One region of the Streptomyces sp. NPDC002133 genome, then DNA from elsewhere that is predicted to be linked to it. Evidence: riboswitches for the same ligand, from Rfam matches in the RefSeq annotation. Region 1 holds a riboswitch; the other holds the start of a gene.

Region 1 (6,938 bases):
GCGGCGGCGTGCAAAGCCATCGCGGCGCCGGTGGACCAGCCGTGCACGATCACGCGCTCGGCGCCGTTGCGCACGGCGTACCGGACGGCGGCGTCGAGGTCGCGCCACTCGGAGTCGCCGAGGTGGCCGAGGCCGTCCGGGGAGTCTGGCGCGCCGGGGTCGCCGCGGTAGGCGACGGCCAGCACGGGCAGCTGCCGGCCGACGAGGAAGGGCACGAGGTTCAGGGCGTGCTGCCGCGTGGCCCCCAGGCCGTGCACGGCGATGACCCAGGTGCTGCGGGGGCCGCGGACGAACCAGGCGGGCAGCGAGCCCAGTTCACCGGGAATGTCCACGTCCTCGTGGTCGATGCCGAGGGCGCTGCTCGGGGTGCCGCTGTGCACCTGCGGGGTGAGCCGCACCTTGGTGCCGATGTCGAGGCTGCCGTGCCCGACGCTCTCCAGCCGGCGCACGACGGTGTCCGCGGCGTGCGGTACGTCCTCGAGGACGGGACCGACGACCGCGTGCACATCCGTGCCGGTGAGTCCGTACGTACCGGGCCGAAGCGAGACGAGGCTGCGGGTGAGGGTGATACGGCCCGGCCCCGTGGCGTGGACGGTGAGCCGGGGCTCACCTGGCAAGGGCCGTCCGGGCGTCACCTTGAGTGCGGCGTCGCTGGCGTAACGGCCGGCCGCGAACGTGGCCGCACCGAGACCTATGAGGGTGGTGACGGCCGCTGCCGTCGCTGTAACCGGGCGCACTGCTCCAGTGTCGGTACGTCACCGCAGTGCTGCCACTGGACAGGGCACGACGGGTGACGCTCCCGTGCGATCAGCGTGGTCCGCGCACTCGGCGGGAGCGGGGTGCACAGCGCCGCCGGAGACGCGGCGCGGCCGGAGACGCGGCGCGGGGCCAGGCGGCCGGAGGGAGCCGCGTACGCGGCGCTGTCAGCGGGACTGGCCGTAGGTCCGGAGCTTGTCGCGCACCTCGTCGAGCTGGGCGGGCGAGAGCAGGGACGGCTCCCGGCCGGGGACGGAGCTCGCGGTGAGCCAGACCCGGCACATCCACTCCAGCTGGGCCGTCCGGTCGTATGCCTGGTCGAGCGAGGCTCCGTACGTGACGGTCCCGTGGTTCCGGAGGAGACAGCCCGTGCGGTCCGTGAGGGCCCGGAGCATGTTCGAGGCCAGCTCGTCCGTCCCGTAGAGGGCGTACGGGGCGACACGGACGGGGCCGCCGAGGGCCGCAGCCATGTAGTGGATCAGCGGCAGCTCGGTGACCAGGGTGGAGACGGCGGTGGCGTGCACGGCATGGGTGTGCACGACGGCCGTCGCGTCCGTGGCGCGGTAGATCTCCAGATGCAGCGGCAGCTCGCTGGTGGGGGTGAGCTCGCCGAGCAGCTGCCGCCCGTCGAGGCCGACGGCGACGGGGGCATGCGCGCCGAGCCGGTCGTAGGGCACTCCGCTCGGGGTGACCAGGACCAGCTCGCCGTCGTCCGTGGAGACCCGTACGGAGACATTGCCCGAGGTCCCGACGACGAGTCCGTCCACCGCGGTTCTGAGGGCGGTGGCCACGAGGTCCGCCCAGGCGTGCCCGACCACGTCCTGCCGCTGGTCCTGCCGCTGCTCGCGTCGCTGGTCGTTCCGCTGGTCCCGCCCCGGTGCCTGTCCCTGCTGCCTGGTCATGCGGTGATCCTTTCAGGGCATGCGACGCGAGCAGCGGCAGGAGCCCTCCGAGCGGCCGGGAGTGACCAGGATCTCCTCGGCGGATCGGCGGCCCGGCTGCTCGCCCGCGAAACGCTGCAATGGACCGGTTTCTTCCACTCCTTCCCTTTGCAGGCGGAGTGGGCACATCCCCTTGGGACACCGCACCGCCCGCCTCAGTTCACCTTCCGTTCATCCAGGTTGCCTACGGTCGGCGAGCCACTGACATCCAAAAGAAGCCTGGGTAAATGGAAAACATCACGCTTCTGCTCGGGATCGTGATCGTCACCGCTCTCGTGTTCGATTTCACGAACGGTTTCCACGACACAGCCAACGCGATGGCGACGACCATCTCGACAGGCGCGCTCAAGCCCAAGACGGCGGTGGCCATGTCCGCCGTGCTGAATCTTGTCGGCGCATTCCTGTCCGTTGAGGTCGCCAAGACGATCTCCGGCGGGATCATCAACGAAGAAGGCATACGCACCGAAGTGATCTTCGCGGCGCTCGTCGGCGCCATTCTGTGGAACCTCTTCACCTGGCTGCTGGGCCTGCCGTCCAGCTCCTCGCACGCACTCTTCGGCGGTCTCATCGGCGCCGCCGTGATGTCCGCCGGTTTCTCCGCCGTCAACGGCGGGACCATCGTCACCAAGGTCCTGATCCCGGCCGTCGCCGCGCCGCTCGTGGCGGGCCTCGCGGCGCTCTTCGCGACGAAGCTGACGTACAGGATCGGCGCCAAGGCCGACGACAAGGCCACGTCCAAGGGCTTCCGCGCCGGCCAGATCGCCTCGGCCGGACTCGTCTCCCTCGCCCACGGCACCAACGACGCGCAGAAGACCATGGGTGTCATCACCCTGGCCCTGGTCACCGGCGGCGTCCTCGCCCCCGGCTCGAACCCCCCGATGTGGGTCATCGTTTCCGCCGGTGTGGCGATCGCCCTCGGTACGTACCTGGGCGGCTGGCGCATCATCCGCACCATGGGCAAGGGCCTGACCGATCTCCAGCCGCAGCAGGGCTTCGCCGCCCAGACCAGCGCCGCGACGGTGATCCTGGCCTCCTCGCACCTCGGCTTCTCGCTCTCCACCACCCAGTCCTGCTCCGGCGCCGTGATGGGCGCGGGCCTCGGCCGCAAGGGCGGCGTGGTCCGCTGGTCCACCGCCACCCGGATGTTCGTCGCCTGGGGTCTGACACTGCCGGCCGCCGCGGCCGTGGGCGCCGCCGCCGAGTTCCTGGCCGGCCAGGGCGCCTGGGGCATCGCCGCCGTCGCGCTGCTGCTGATCGCGGGCTCGGGTGTGATCTGGTCGCTCTCGCGCCGCAAGCCGGTCGACCACACCAATGTCACCGACGACGAGACCGGCGCGAACGGCACCGAGGCCGGGGCCGGTTCGCTGGACGGTCTCAAGGTCACCATCCCCGCGCCGGCCGCTCCCGCGGCCGGCGGTGAGCCCGCCCCCGCACCCGCCGCCACGGTGTAAGGAAGTAACGAACAGCATGAAGATCGACTGGGCAGCTCTCGGCTCCGTCTTCGGCGTGAGCCTCGTCGTCACCGTCGCCCTGGTGGGCCTGTTCACCCTGGGCATCGTGGGCCTCGCCAAGCAGCAAGCCGCCTCCGCGCAGGGTGGTTCGGGCGGTTCCGCGGCCCTCGCCCGCACGGGCGCCTACGCCTGCTTCGCGCTGTGCGCCGGGGCCGTGGCGTACGGGATCCATCTGATCGTCGTCTGACAGCCGGCGCATTCTCGTCACAGGGGCCGGACACACCTTCGAGTGCGTCCGGCCCCTGTCGTACGTCGGACTCGCGGCAGGACACCGCTGTGGGACTGCGCACACTGTCCCGCCGCAGGTCAAGGGCGAGTTGACGGGTGTTCGCGGCCGTGGTGGACTTCCGGAGCCATTTACGGCGGCAGCAGAGGAAGCCGGTGCGAATCCGGCGCGGTCCCGCCACTGTCACGGGTGCACTCCACTCCCGGAGCCAGGAACTCTCACCGCCGGTCACGTCGAGCCAGGGCGCGGACCCTGAGTGAGGACGAACATGCGTGCAGAGCGGACCTTTGCATGCGGTGCAGCTGCCGGACTCGCCGGCGACCTGCTCTTCGGCGATCCGCGCCGAGGACATCCGGTCGCCGCGTTCGGCCGGGCCGCCGCTGCCGTCGAACGGGTGCTGTGGCGCGACCACCGCGGCTGGGGCGCCGTGCACACCGTCGTGTGCGCCGGGGGCGCGATCGCGGCGGGTGCGCTGGCCGCTGCTTCCGTGCGCCGTTCCCGTACGGCGTCCATCGCGCTGACCGCCGCGGCCACCTGGGCCGTCGTCGGCGGTACGTCGCTGGGGCGGGAGGCCCGGGCGATCGGCGGGGCGCTGGCGGCCGGCGACATCGAGGTCGCCCGGGAGCGGCTGCCGCATCTGTGCGGGCGCGACCCTCAAGCGCTGGACGGCCCAGGGATCGCCCGCGCGGTCGTCGAGTCCGTCGCCGAGAACACCTCCGACGCCGTCGTCGGCGCACTCGTGTGGGGTGCGCTCGGCGGAGTTCCCGGGCTGGTGGGCTTCCGTGCCGTGAACACGCTGGACGCGATGGTGGGTCACAAGTCGCCACGCCACCGCCGGTACGGCTGGGCCTCGGCGCGGCTCGACGACGCCGCCGGCTGGCCTGGCGCCCGCCTCACCGCCGCACTCGCGGTGCTCGCCGGCGGCGACCCCCGCGGTGCCGTACGGGCCTGGCGCGCCGACGCCGCGAAGCACCCGAGCCCCAACGCGGGCCCGGTGGAGGCGTCGTTCGCGGGGGCGCTCGGCGTACGGCTCGGCGGCACGCTGTCGTACGCCGGACGGGTCGAGCACCGCCCCGTGCTCAACAGCGGCGGCCGGGCCGTCGAGGTCACGGACATCGAGCGTGCGGTGCGGCTGTCGAGGCGCGTGGGGCTGCTGGCACTCGTGGCGTGCGCGGGCGCGCGGGCGGCCGCCGGGGCCCTGAAGGGGATGAAGGGGAGGCGTGCATGAGCGGGCGCGGACTGCTGGTCGCCGGAACCACGTCGGACGCCGGCAAGAGCGTCGTCACGGCCGGGATCTGCCGGTGGCTGGTGCGCCAGGGCGTGAAGGTCGCGCCTTTCAAGGGACAGAACATGTCCCTCAACTCCTTTGTGACCCGCGAGGGTGCGGAGATCGGCCGGGCGCAGGCCATGCAGGCGCAGGCGGCGCGCGTGGAGCCGTCGGCGCTGATGAACCCGGTGCTGCTGAAACCCGGCAGCGACCGCTCCAGCCAGGTCGTCCTGATGGGCAGGCCGGTGGGCGAACTGAGCGCGCGCGGCTACCACGGGGGCAGGCAGCAGGCACTCTTCGAGCCGGTCATGGAGTGCCTGGAGAAGTTGCGGAGCACGTACGACGCCGTCATCTGCGAGGGCGCGGGCAGCCCCGCCGAGATCAACCTGCGCCGCACCGACATCGTCAACATGGGCATCGCACGGGCCGCGCGTTTCCCGGTGCTGGTGGTCGGGGACATCGACCGGGGCGGGGTCTTCGCGCAGTTCTTCGGTACGACGGCGCTGCTCGCCCGGGAGGACCAGGAGCTGATCGCGGGCTACCTCGTCAACAAGTTCCGGGGCGATGTGACGCTGCTGGAACCGGGGTTGGACATGCTGCACGGGCTGACCGGCCGGCGGACGTACGGCGTCCTGCCGTACGCGCACGGCCTCGGCATCGACGAGGAGGACGGGCTGCGCGTGTCCCTGCGGGGCGCGGTCAGGGAGTCCGTGGTCGCCCCGCCGGCCGGTGAGGACGTGCTGCGGGTCGCGGTGTGCGCGGTGCCTCTGATGTCCAACTTCACCGACGTGGACGCGCTGGCTGCCGAACCCGGCGTGGTCGTGCGCTTCGTGGACCGCGCCGAGGAGTTGGTGGACGCCGACCTGGTGGTCGTGCCCGGAACGCGCGGTACCGTCCGCGCGCTGGAGTGGCTGCGCGAGCGGGGCATCGCCGACGCGCTGGTGCGCCGTGCGGTGGACGGCCGCCCCGTGCTCGGCATCTGCGGCGGCTTCCAGCTGCTCGGCGAACACATCGACGACGAGGTCGAGTCGCGTGCCGGCTCCGTGGCGGGGCTCGGACTGCTGCCGGTGCGGGTGCGGTTCGCACGCGAGAAGACCCTCGCCCGGCCGGTCGGTCAGGCGCTGGGCGAACGGGTCGACGGGTACGAGATCCACCACGGCGTCGCCGAAGTGCTGGACGGTGAACCCTTCCTCGACGGGTGCAGGGTCGGGGCGGTGTGGGGGACGCACTGGCACGGGTCGCTGGAGAGCGACGGCTTCCGGCGGGCGTTCCTGCGGGTCGTCGCTGCGGCGGCGGGACGACGCTTCGTCCCGGCACCGGACACGAGCTTCGGGGAGCTGCGCGAGGAGCAACTGGACCGGCTGGGCGATCTGATCGCGGAACACGCGGACACGGACGCGCTCCTGCGCCTGATCGAGGGCGGTGCGCCCGCGGACCTCCCCTTCATCGCGCCGGGCGCGCCGTGAGGCGCGGGACGGGCGCGACGCGAGTGCGCGGGACGCTCCCGGACGCCTGCGACGGGCTCATCTCCCCGCCCCGCCCGTTCCGCCCGACCGGATCCGAAGGAGCCCGTCCGGCCCTCGATGAGCGGGGTCGCGGGGGCGCAGGCCCCGTGTACGTGCAAGGCAATCGCCCTCGGCAGGGCAACGGCGAGCCGCGCAGTCGGCGCGGCTTCAGCGAAGGAGTGATCGGGCGATGACCTCCCCCTATCCGTTCACCGCGATCGTCGGGATGGACGACCTGCGGCTGGCCCTGCTGCTCAACGCGGTGAGTCCGGCGGTCGGCGGTGTGCTCGTGCGCGGTGAGAAGGGCACGGCCAAGTCGACTGCCGTACGGGCACTCGCGGCGCTCATGCCGGATGTGGACGTGGTCGCCGGGTGCCGGTTCTCGTGTGCGCCGGGGGCGCCCGATCCCGGGTGTCCGGACGGGCCGCACGAGGCTGCGCCCGGTACGGCGCGGCCGGCGCGGATGGTCGAGCTGCCCGTCGGGGCCTCGGAGGACCGGCTGGTCGGAGCGCTCGACATCGAACGGGCGCTCGCGGAGGGCGTAAAGGCGTTCGAGCCCGGCCTGCTCGCGGACGCGCACCGGGGCATCCTGTACGTCGACGAGGTCAACCTGCTCCACGACCACCTGGTGGATCTCCTGCTGGACGCCGCTGCCATGGGTGCGTCGTACGTGGAGCGCGAGGGCGTGTCCGTACGGCATGCCGCCCGCTTCCTGCTCGTCGGGACGATGAA
Region 2 (6,938 bases), on a different contig from region 1:
CGGCGGTGCCCAGGCGCAGGGCGGTGGCATACTCTCGATCTGGTGGTACTGCTGGCGGATCAGGGCCAGTTGATCGTCTTGATGGACAGCACGGGCGTGAGGTGGGGCCAGTTGTCGTCCTTCCCGGCCGCTGGCCGGCAAAGTTGCCGAGGCGCTCAGCCCCACATCGACTGGGCGAGTGAGAGGCCGATGAAGATCGCGCCCATGCCGGCGATGACGCTGGCGATCACGTTGGCCGCGGCATAGAACTTCGCTCCGGTCTGTGCCAGCCGCAGTGTCTCGTAGGAGAAGGTGGAGTAGGTGGTCAGCGCGCCGCAGAGCCCGGTGCCGATCAGCAGTTGCATCGATTGCGAGGCTGCCCCGTAGGTGACGGCGCCTGTCAGTGCGCCCAGCACCAGGCAACCCGCCACGTTCACGGTGAACGTGCCCCAGGGAAAGACCGTGTCATGTCGCTTCTGGACCGCCAAGTCGGTCAGATAGCGCAGCGAGGCACCGACCGCCCCGCCGATGATGACCAGAAGCCAGTTCATTTCTTCTTGTCCCTGCCGACGTAGCGCACGACCTCGCAGTCTTCGAGGGTGACCAGCCCCTCTGTGACCAGTTCGTCCAGCTGGGGCAGAAACGCGCGGCTCCGTTCGTCGCTGTCGACGATCAGGATCGCGACCGACAGGTCCTGGCTGAGGGACAGCAACCGGCTGGTGTGGATCAGCGACGAGGCGCCGAACCCCTCTACCCCGCGGAACACGGAGGCTCCGGCCAGTCCGGCCTTGTGAGCCCGGTGGACGATCTCGGTGTAGAGCGGCTTGTGGTGCCACGTGTCGCACTCCTCGACAAAGATCGTCATGCGCAGTGCGCGGCCTGTCAGTGCGGTCATGCGTGCCTCCATGCCAGTGTGCGGCGCGTCAGCCACACCGCGATCCATACCGCCGCCAGTGCCACCAGCGGCGTCAGCCCCAGATAGACGAGCCCCGCGTTTGCCTGGTCGCCGTCAACCAGTCGCTCGACCTCGGCCGCGTACGTCGAGAAGGTGGTGAACCCGCCCAGGACGCCGGTGCCGAAGAACGGGCGCACCAGCCGGTGCGCCGCCCACACCTCGCTGATCACCACCATGAATACGCCGATCAGCGCGCAGCCCAGGGCGTTGACCCCGAGTGTGGTCCAGGGGAAATCGTGGGCCGCGACCGGCCAGATCAGCGAGGCTGCGTAGCGGGCCGAGGTGCCTATCGCCCCGCCGAGCGCCACGACGGCGACGATCGGCCCTTGGGTCCGCAGCAGATCGCGCCGCCGCGCGGCCCTGGACAGGCGGCTATGGGTTGCCTCAGCCGTGGCCGGGGAGGAGCGCGGGGGCTTCATGAACGTACGTCTCCTACTCGCCGCGGCGCCCGGGCATACGGGCCCTGCCGATCGCAAGTAGGGACTGTTGGCGGCGCCCTGGCCGCGGTTTGGGTACGGCAAGCCCCACTGCCGTGCGGCAGCCGCATCGGCTGCCGTAGACACCAGGGTAGCGGGTCGCGCGACATCGCTGAGGGCTGACCGGACTGCGTCCGGCGAAGGCACGCACCACCGTGATGAGCGCCGACCAGCCTCACGGGTTTCCTCGAGCATACGCCGCCCCGGACCTGGCCTCACCTGCACAGCGTGGCACCTGGTGCCGTTGCCGGAACGGTTCGTGCTGAGGGTCCGCGCTTCGCCTCCCGCGGTCTTTGTGTGGCGGACAGGCCGGCGATTGTGCAGCGTGGTGAGCGGGGCCCGCGGGAGGTGGACGGCGTGGACTGTCACGATTCGGCTTCGCGAGTCGTCGTGGGTATCGACTGGTCGCCCTCGTCGCGGTCGGCGCTTCGTTGGGCGGTTCCCTATGCCGGTCTGATCGGGGCGACGGTGGAGACGGCGGTCTACGAGCTGCCGGGGAGAGCGGCTCGCCGGCTCCCGAGCTGGACCACGTCGATACGGAAGCTGCCTTGAGCGGTCTTGTCTCCGAGATCGGTCAAGTGCTCGGCTTGGAGGCAGCTACCCAGGTGAGAGAGCAGGTGTTGCGCGACGATCCGGCCGGGGTGCTGGTGGAAGAGTCGCACGGCGCGGAGGCGCTGGTCGTGGCAGCCGGGGCCGTCGCAACCTCGCCCGGCTGGTGTTCGGGTCGGTGGCCAGTACTGCGCGCTCCGGGCAAGCTGTCCCGTCGTTATCGTGCGACCCGATGTCACCGTACCGGCGGACCCTGCCGCCGGCCGATTCGGCCCACGGCGCCGGCGGCGGCTTGGACGGCACGCAAGATCCTCTCCCACGTGCCATCTGCGGACCACTTGGGATGCCGGTCATGGACCGTTTGCCATTCCCGAAGTGAGTTGACAGGTCTCGTCACGGCAGCCCGGTTCGCAGCCGGAAGAGAATCCCGTTGATCACGTGCCGGTGACAGTGCCAATGCCCGCCTCGGCCAATGTTCTTCGGCAGGCGTGGTTCCAGCACAACCCAGAACGTGAGCAGGGTTGTACAGGAGCCCTCTTGGGGAAGAGGGGGAGTGAACCACCCAAAATGGGCGTATGAGTGCGGTCTTCTGCGTATCTGTCAGGAACGGCTCTCCCTCGATCCGGTTGGGCGAATGCTGCTCAACCGCATTCGGGAGTCGCTGCTGGGGGTGCCGTCCGGGGATGCCGGTCGTCCGGCCGGGGACGATGTGCCGCCTGGTTGCGGCTACGCTGGCCGTGCAGCTGGTTCGCCCCGTCAGCCAGGCGGGTGCGTCGTAAGAGGGAACCCGGTGGGAATCCGGGACTGCCCCGCAGCGGTGAGCGGGAACGACCGCCGTCATCAGCACTGGACCTGACCGGGTCTGGGAAGCGACGGCCAGTAGGAGTCTGCCCCCGGCAGAACGTGCCCGTGAGTCCGAAGACCTGCCACTGCCCGTACGCAGCTGGTGCGTGCGGTGAGCCGGGCGGCCTTCGTTGGCTGTGCCGCCGGGCCGCTTCCCGTGACTCGCGAAGGAGAGTTGACGTGGCCGATACCACTGCCACCCTGCACGTTGTCACCAAGGTCCCTGCCGATTCCCGGGTGACGCTCGCCCACATCATGAGTGAGCACGACACCAACCTGTACGGCACCATCCACGGTGGCGTGGTGATGAAGCTCATCGATGACGCGGCCGCGGCCGCCGCTGGGCGTCACGCCGACGGGCCCGCAGTGACCGTCTCGGTGGACCGGATGTCCTTCCTCGCCCCGGTCCGTGCCGGTGACCTTCTGAGCGTGCACGCCGAACTGGAGCGTGCGGGCCGGACCTCGATGACAGTGATCGTCCGGGTGACTGCCGAGCGGTGGAATGCTTCCGGGCCGGTCGCCGACGTGGCCACCGGGCAGCTGACGTTTGTCGCGATCGACGCCGACGGCCGACCGCGCCCCGTTCCGGCACTGCGGGACTCGGAGGCGCCGGCGGCGGACGGGGCCTGACCTGCCGGGGATGGCCCGGCATTCCGGGCCATCCCGATCAACGCACAGCACTCACCGCCCGTACGCCCTGGTGTGGTTGCTCGCTCAAGCTCGCAACTGTCGACGAGCGGTGGCCGATCAGGACCCGGCCGAGTGGCTGCCGCCGTATGAGGCGTACCGCTGCCAGTACCTGACCGACTGGGTCGCCACCAAAGTGCGCCGGCAGCTCGCCGTCGACGACCGCGAACGCGAATTCCTGACGCAGGGCACCGCGGGTTGTCCGAACACCCCGGTGCAGGTCACCTTCGCCCGTAACCACTGCGCACCCGAGCGGTCGTGGGCACGCTGACGGTCCTCAGAGCGGGGAATGCCGACGTGGTCGCCTGCGTTGTGCTGGGCGTGGTTGTGAAGGGGAATGTGTCCCCGGGCCTCACCTATTGCCTGCAGGGACGATCGTTCGGCTGAAGCCCTGCAGTGCCTTTCGCCGCGTAGGCGACCGCCCTTCACGATCACACTCACGTGCATCCCCAGCCCGGCACGCACCGGGCTGGGGATGACAGCTCGGCCGGCGGCTCGCAGGCCTGATGTCCGACGCGGCCGGCGGGCCGGCCCTACGCGTCGGCGTCCTTGTGCAGGTCCAGGAAGAAGCGCAGCGGCTCCCGGGTCGTCCGGTCCGTCGGAGCGATCGCGCACCGCGCGGCGAGCAGCTGCTGGACCGTGAAGGCGGTCGCGTCATCGGCGGCCGCGACCTCCACCACCGCCCGGCCCGCCCGCGGCACGTGCGCCCTGCTGATCTGCCTCATGCCCGGCACCACCCGTCGGAGCACGGCAGGAGTTCTCCGGTCCGGGCACTGTCACCCGATCGGGGTGCCGGGGCACATGCTGCTCAGTCGCGCGTGTGACGACGTGTACGGTCGGCCCCGCCGCTCCCGCGCCCGGGCCGGGCGGCTGGCACAGCGGGCGGCCCCGCTGCCGTACTTGGGTCTTGCGCCGGCAACGGGAACATGGGTCGATCTTGTCACCAGGGCACACCGGTGCGGACGGATCGGGCTCTGTGTCGCGGGTGGAGGCCGGCTTGGCCTTGCGGCTCTACATCGCTCCAATGGGCTGGTGCGGTGAACGCCGATGACGCCCCACCACCGTCACGATCTCACCCTGGGCGCCGCCGGGCCGTCGATGGGGATGCCCAGCCGATCGGCCACGGTGGTGAGGGCGGTTCCCAGCGGGAGCGCGACCCGGGTGAGGGCGTGCCGGTCGCCCCGGGTCGGATCGCGGTTGACGATCAGCACAGGTTTCCCGGCCTGGCCCGCCTGGCGGACGAACCGGAGCCCTGACATCACCGTCAGTGAGGATCCCAGGACCAGTAGCGAGGCCGCCTCGTGGACCAGCGTGCGGCAGTGCTCGACGCGCGGCGGCGGAACGGTTTCGCCGAAGAACACCACGTCCGGTTTGAGGATGCCGTCGCAGACCGTGCAGGGCATCACGCGGAAGTCGCCGATCTGTTCGTCGGTGAGGTCGGCGTCACCGTCCGGGTTGATCGCGGCGGCCACCGGCTCGAAGCCCGCATTGGCTTCCTCCAGCCGCTGGGCGAGTTCGCGGCGCGGGCTGAAGGTGCCGCAGGAGAGGCAGATGACCCGGTCCAGGCTTCCGTGGAGATCCACGACGCCCTCGCTGCCGGCGGCCTGGTGCAGGCCGTCGACGTTTTGGGTGATCACGCCCGAGAGCAGGCCGTGCCGCGCGAACGCGGCCACGGCCCGGTGCCCGGCGTTGGGGCGGGCGCGGCCGAAGGTGCGCCAGCCGAGGTGGCTGCGCGCCCAGTATCGGCGCCGGGCCTGGGCGCTGGTGGTGAAGTCCTGGTAGGTCATCGGGGTGTGCCGACTCAGGCTCCCGCCCTCGCCCCGGTAGTCGGGGATGCCCGACTCCGTGGAGATGCCCGCCCCGCTGAGCACCAGCACACCGCCGGTGCTCAGCGCGTCGGCGACCGGCTCCAGATCCGTGGTGCCGGGCGGCAGGTCCTCGGTAGGGGTCCAGCTCAGAGTGGGGCGCATGCGCATGCCGCCAGGGTACGGAACAGGCTGCCTTCCGTCGTTCACGGTAGGCCGGGCGTAGCCAAGCGTGGCGGGGCACGGCGGCTCGCACAGGGCGCGACGCCGCTGGAGGGGCCTACGCCGACTTCATGGACGAACCCGGCGGACTGTCCCGCCTGGAGCGCCGGATCGCCGAGCTGCCGCCGTGCCCCGAGTGGCGCATGGAACGCGTGTGGCTGCCGGACTCCGAGTCCTCACCCGGAGAAGACGCCCGTTTCGAGGCCGGCTGCGTCGAGATCGGCGACCGCATGCTGCACCCGCGCTGCCTCGACGCCTACGCGGCGATCGCCTACGAGGAGGCGTGCCTCGTCCAGGACGACGGAGAAAGCGACGTCGCCGGGAGTTCATCGGGGATGTCGAAGCCGGGCTGGACCGGGCGCAGGCCGGCATGTGCGTGCTCCAGCGGTCCCGGCCCTTCCCGTTCCGCGCCGTCCTGCTGTACGGACAGCCCGACGACCGGGCCGCCCACCGCCTGCCCACGGGGAAGGTGGGCCGACGGCACGACGTGTCACAGACATGGCTGGTGTTCTGTCTTCATTGAAGCCAGAACTTTCAAGAGCGGAGATCGTCGTGCGTATCGCGATCATCGGAGCAGGAAACGTGGGATCCGCTCTGAGCATGGCTGCTGTGGCTGCCGGGCACACCGTGTGCCTGTCGGCGACCGACCGCAGGAAGGCCGTCGCGTCTGCGGCTGAAACCGGAGCGCGGGCGGCCGAGTACAACCTGGACGCGGTGGTCGACGCGGACATCGTGGTGCCGGCCGTGCCCGGCAGCGTGGTGACCGCCGTAGCGGACGAGTTGGCGTCGGCCGTGCGGGGCAAGATCGTCGTCGACGCCACCAACCCGCTGAACGGCACTCTCACCGACCTCGATATCGAGGAGACCGCAGCGGCGCAGACCGTGCAGCGCCACCTGCCCGAGGTGCCTGTGGTGAAGGCCTTCAACACCATCTTGGCCGGGCGTCTGAACAGCCCCACCGAGCGGGGCGTAAGGCTCGATGCGTTCTGTGCCGGGGACGACGCCGAGGCGAAGAAGACCGTCTCCGAGTTCCTCACCTCGCTCGGCTTCCGGCCGATTGACGCTGGTGGGCTGCGGATGGCGCGCTCGTTGGAGGAGATGGCCTTCCTCAACATTTCGCTGAACGCGGGTCAGGGATGGCCGTGGCAGTCCGGGTGGGCGTTGCTCGGCCCGACCGGTTGAGGAGCCGATCACGACTATTGGGTCAGCACCATCCCACGCTCGGTTCGGAGCACGGCCGTGGTGGCTCGGATCGATACGAAGCGCCCGCTGGTCGTCCTCCCGCACGGCCGTGGTTCGCTCATGGGGACACCGCCAAGGATTCGGGTGCGCAGGAGTCTGCGGCCCTCGAGGTCGTCCACAGATATATGGGCTCCTGGTTGGTGCCGGGACAGTAGTTGGTTGCGGACCCGCGAACAAGAG

What was found. Region 1 has a riboswitch for cobalamin ahead of ABT078_RS08445 (cobalamin biosynthesis protein). Riboswitches for the same ligand answer to the same signal wherever they lie in the genome.
Region 2: it holds a riboswitch for cobalamin, as region 1 does, so the genes downstream of both, ABT078_RS18765 (acyl-CoA thioesterase) here and ABT078_RS08445 (cobalamin biosynthesis protein) in region 1, are expected to answer to the same signal.

Annotation. Positions count from the first base shown of each region.
Region 1 is NZ_JBEOXF010000005.1:63,288-70,225, forward strand. It holds gene ABT078_RS08425 (alpha/beta hydrolase) at 1-737, opposite strand, end outside; gene ABT078_RS08430 (class II aldolase/adducin family protein) at 924-1,658, opposite strand; gene ABT078_RS08435 (inorganic phosphate transporter) at 1,925-3,148, shown strand; gene ABT078_RS08440 (hypothetical protein) at 3,165-3,395, shown strand; cobalamin riboswitch at 3,532-3,671, shown strand; gene ABT078_RS08445 (cobalamin biosynthesis protein) at 3,703-4,662, shown strand; gene ABT078_RS08450 (cobyric acid synthase) at 4,659-6,167, shown strand; gene ABT078_RS08455 (putative cobaltochelatase) at 6,397-6,938, shown strand, end outside.
Region 2 is NZ_JBEOXF010000017.1:33,246-40,183, reverse strand. It holds gene crcB (fluoride efflux transporter CrcB) at 156-530, opposite strand; gene ABT078_RS18780 (DUF190 domain-containing protein) at 527-874, opposite strand; gene crcB (fluoride efflux transporter CrcB) at 871-1,353, opposite strand; partial or broken gene ABT078_RS18770 (transposase) at 2,225-2,478, opposite strand; cobalamin riboswitch at 2,686-2,904, shown strand; gene ABT078_RS18765 (acyl-CoA thioesterase) at 3,058-3,432, shown strand; gene ABT078_RS18760 (hypothetical protein) at 3,542-3,760, shown strand; gene ABT078_RS18755 (DUF6207 family protein) at 4,023-4,214, opposite strand; gene ABT078_RS18750 (NAD-dependent protein deacetylase) at 4,554-5,465, opposite strand; gene ABT078_RS18745 (NADPH-dependent F420 reductase) at 6,015-6,698, shown strand.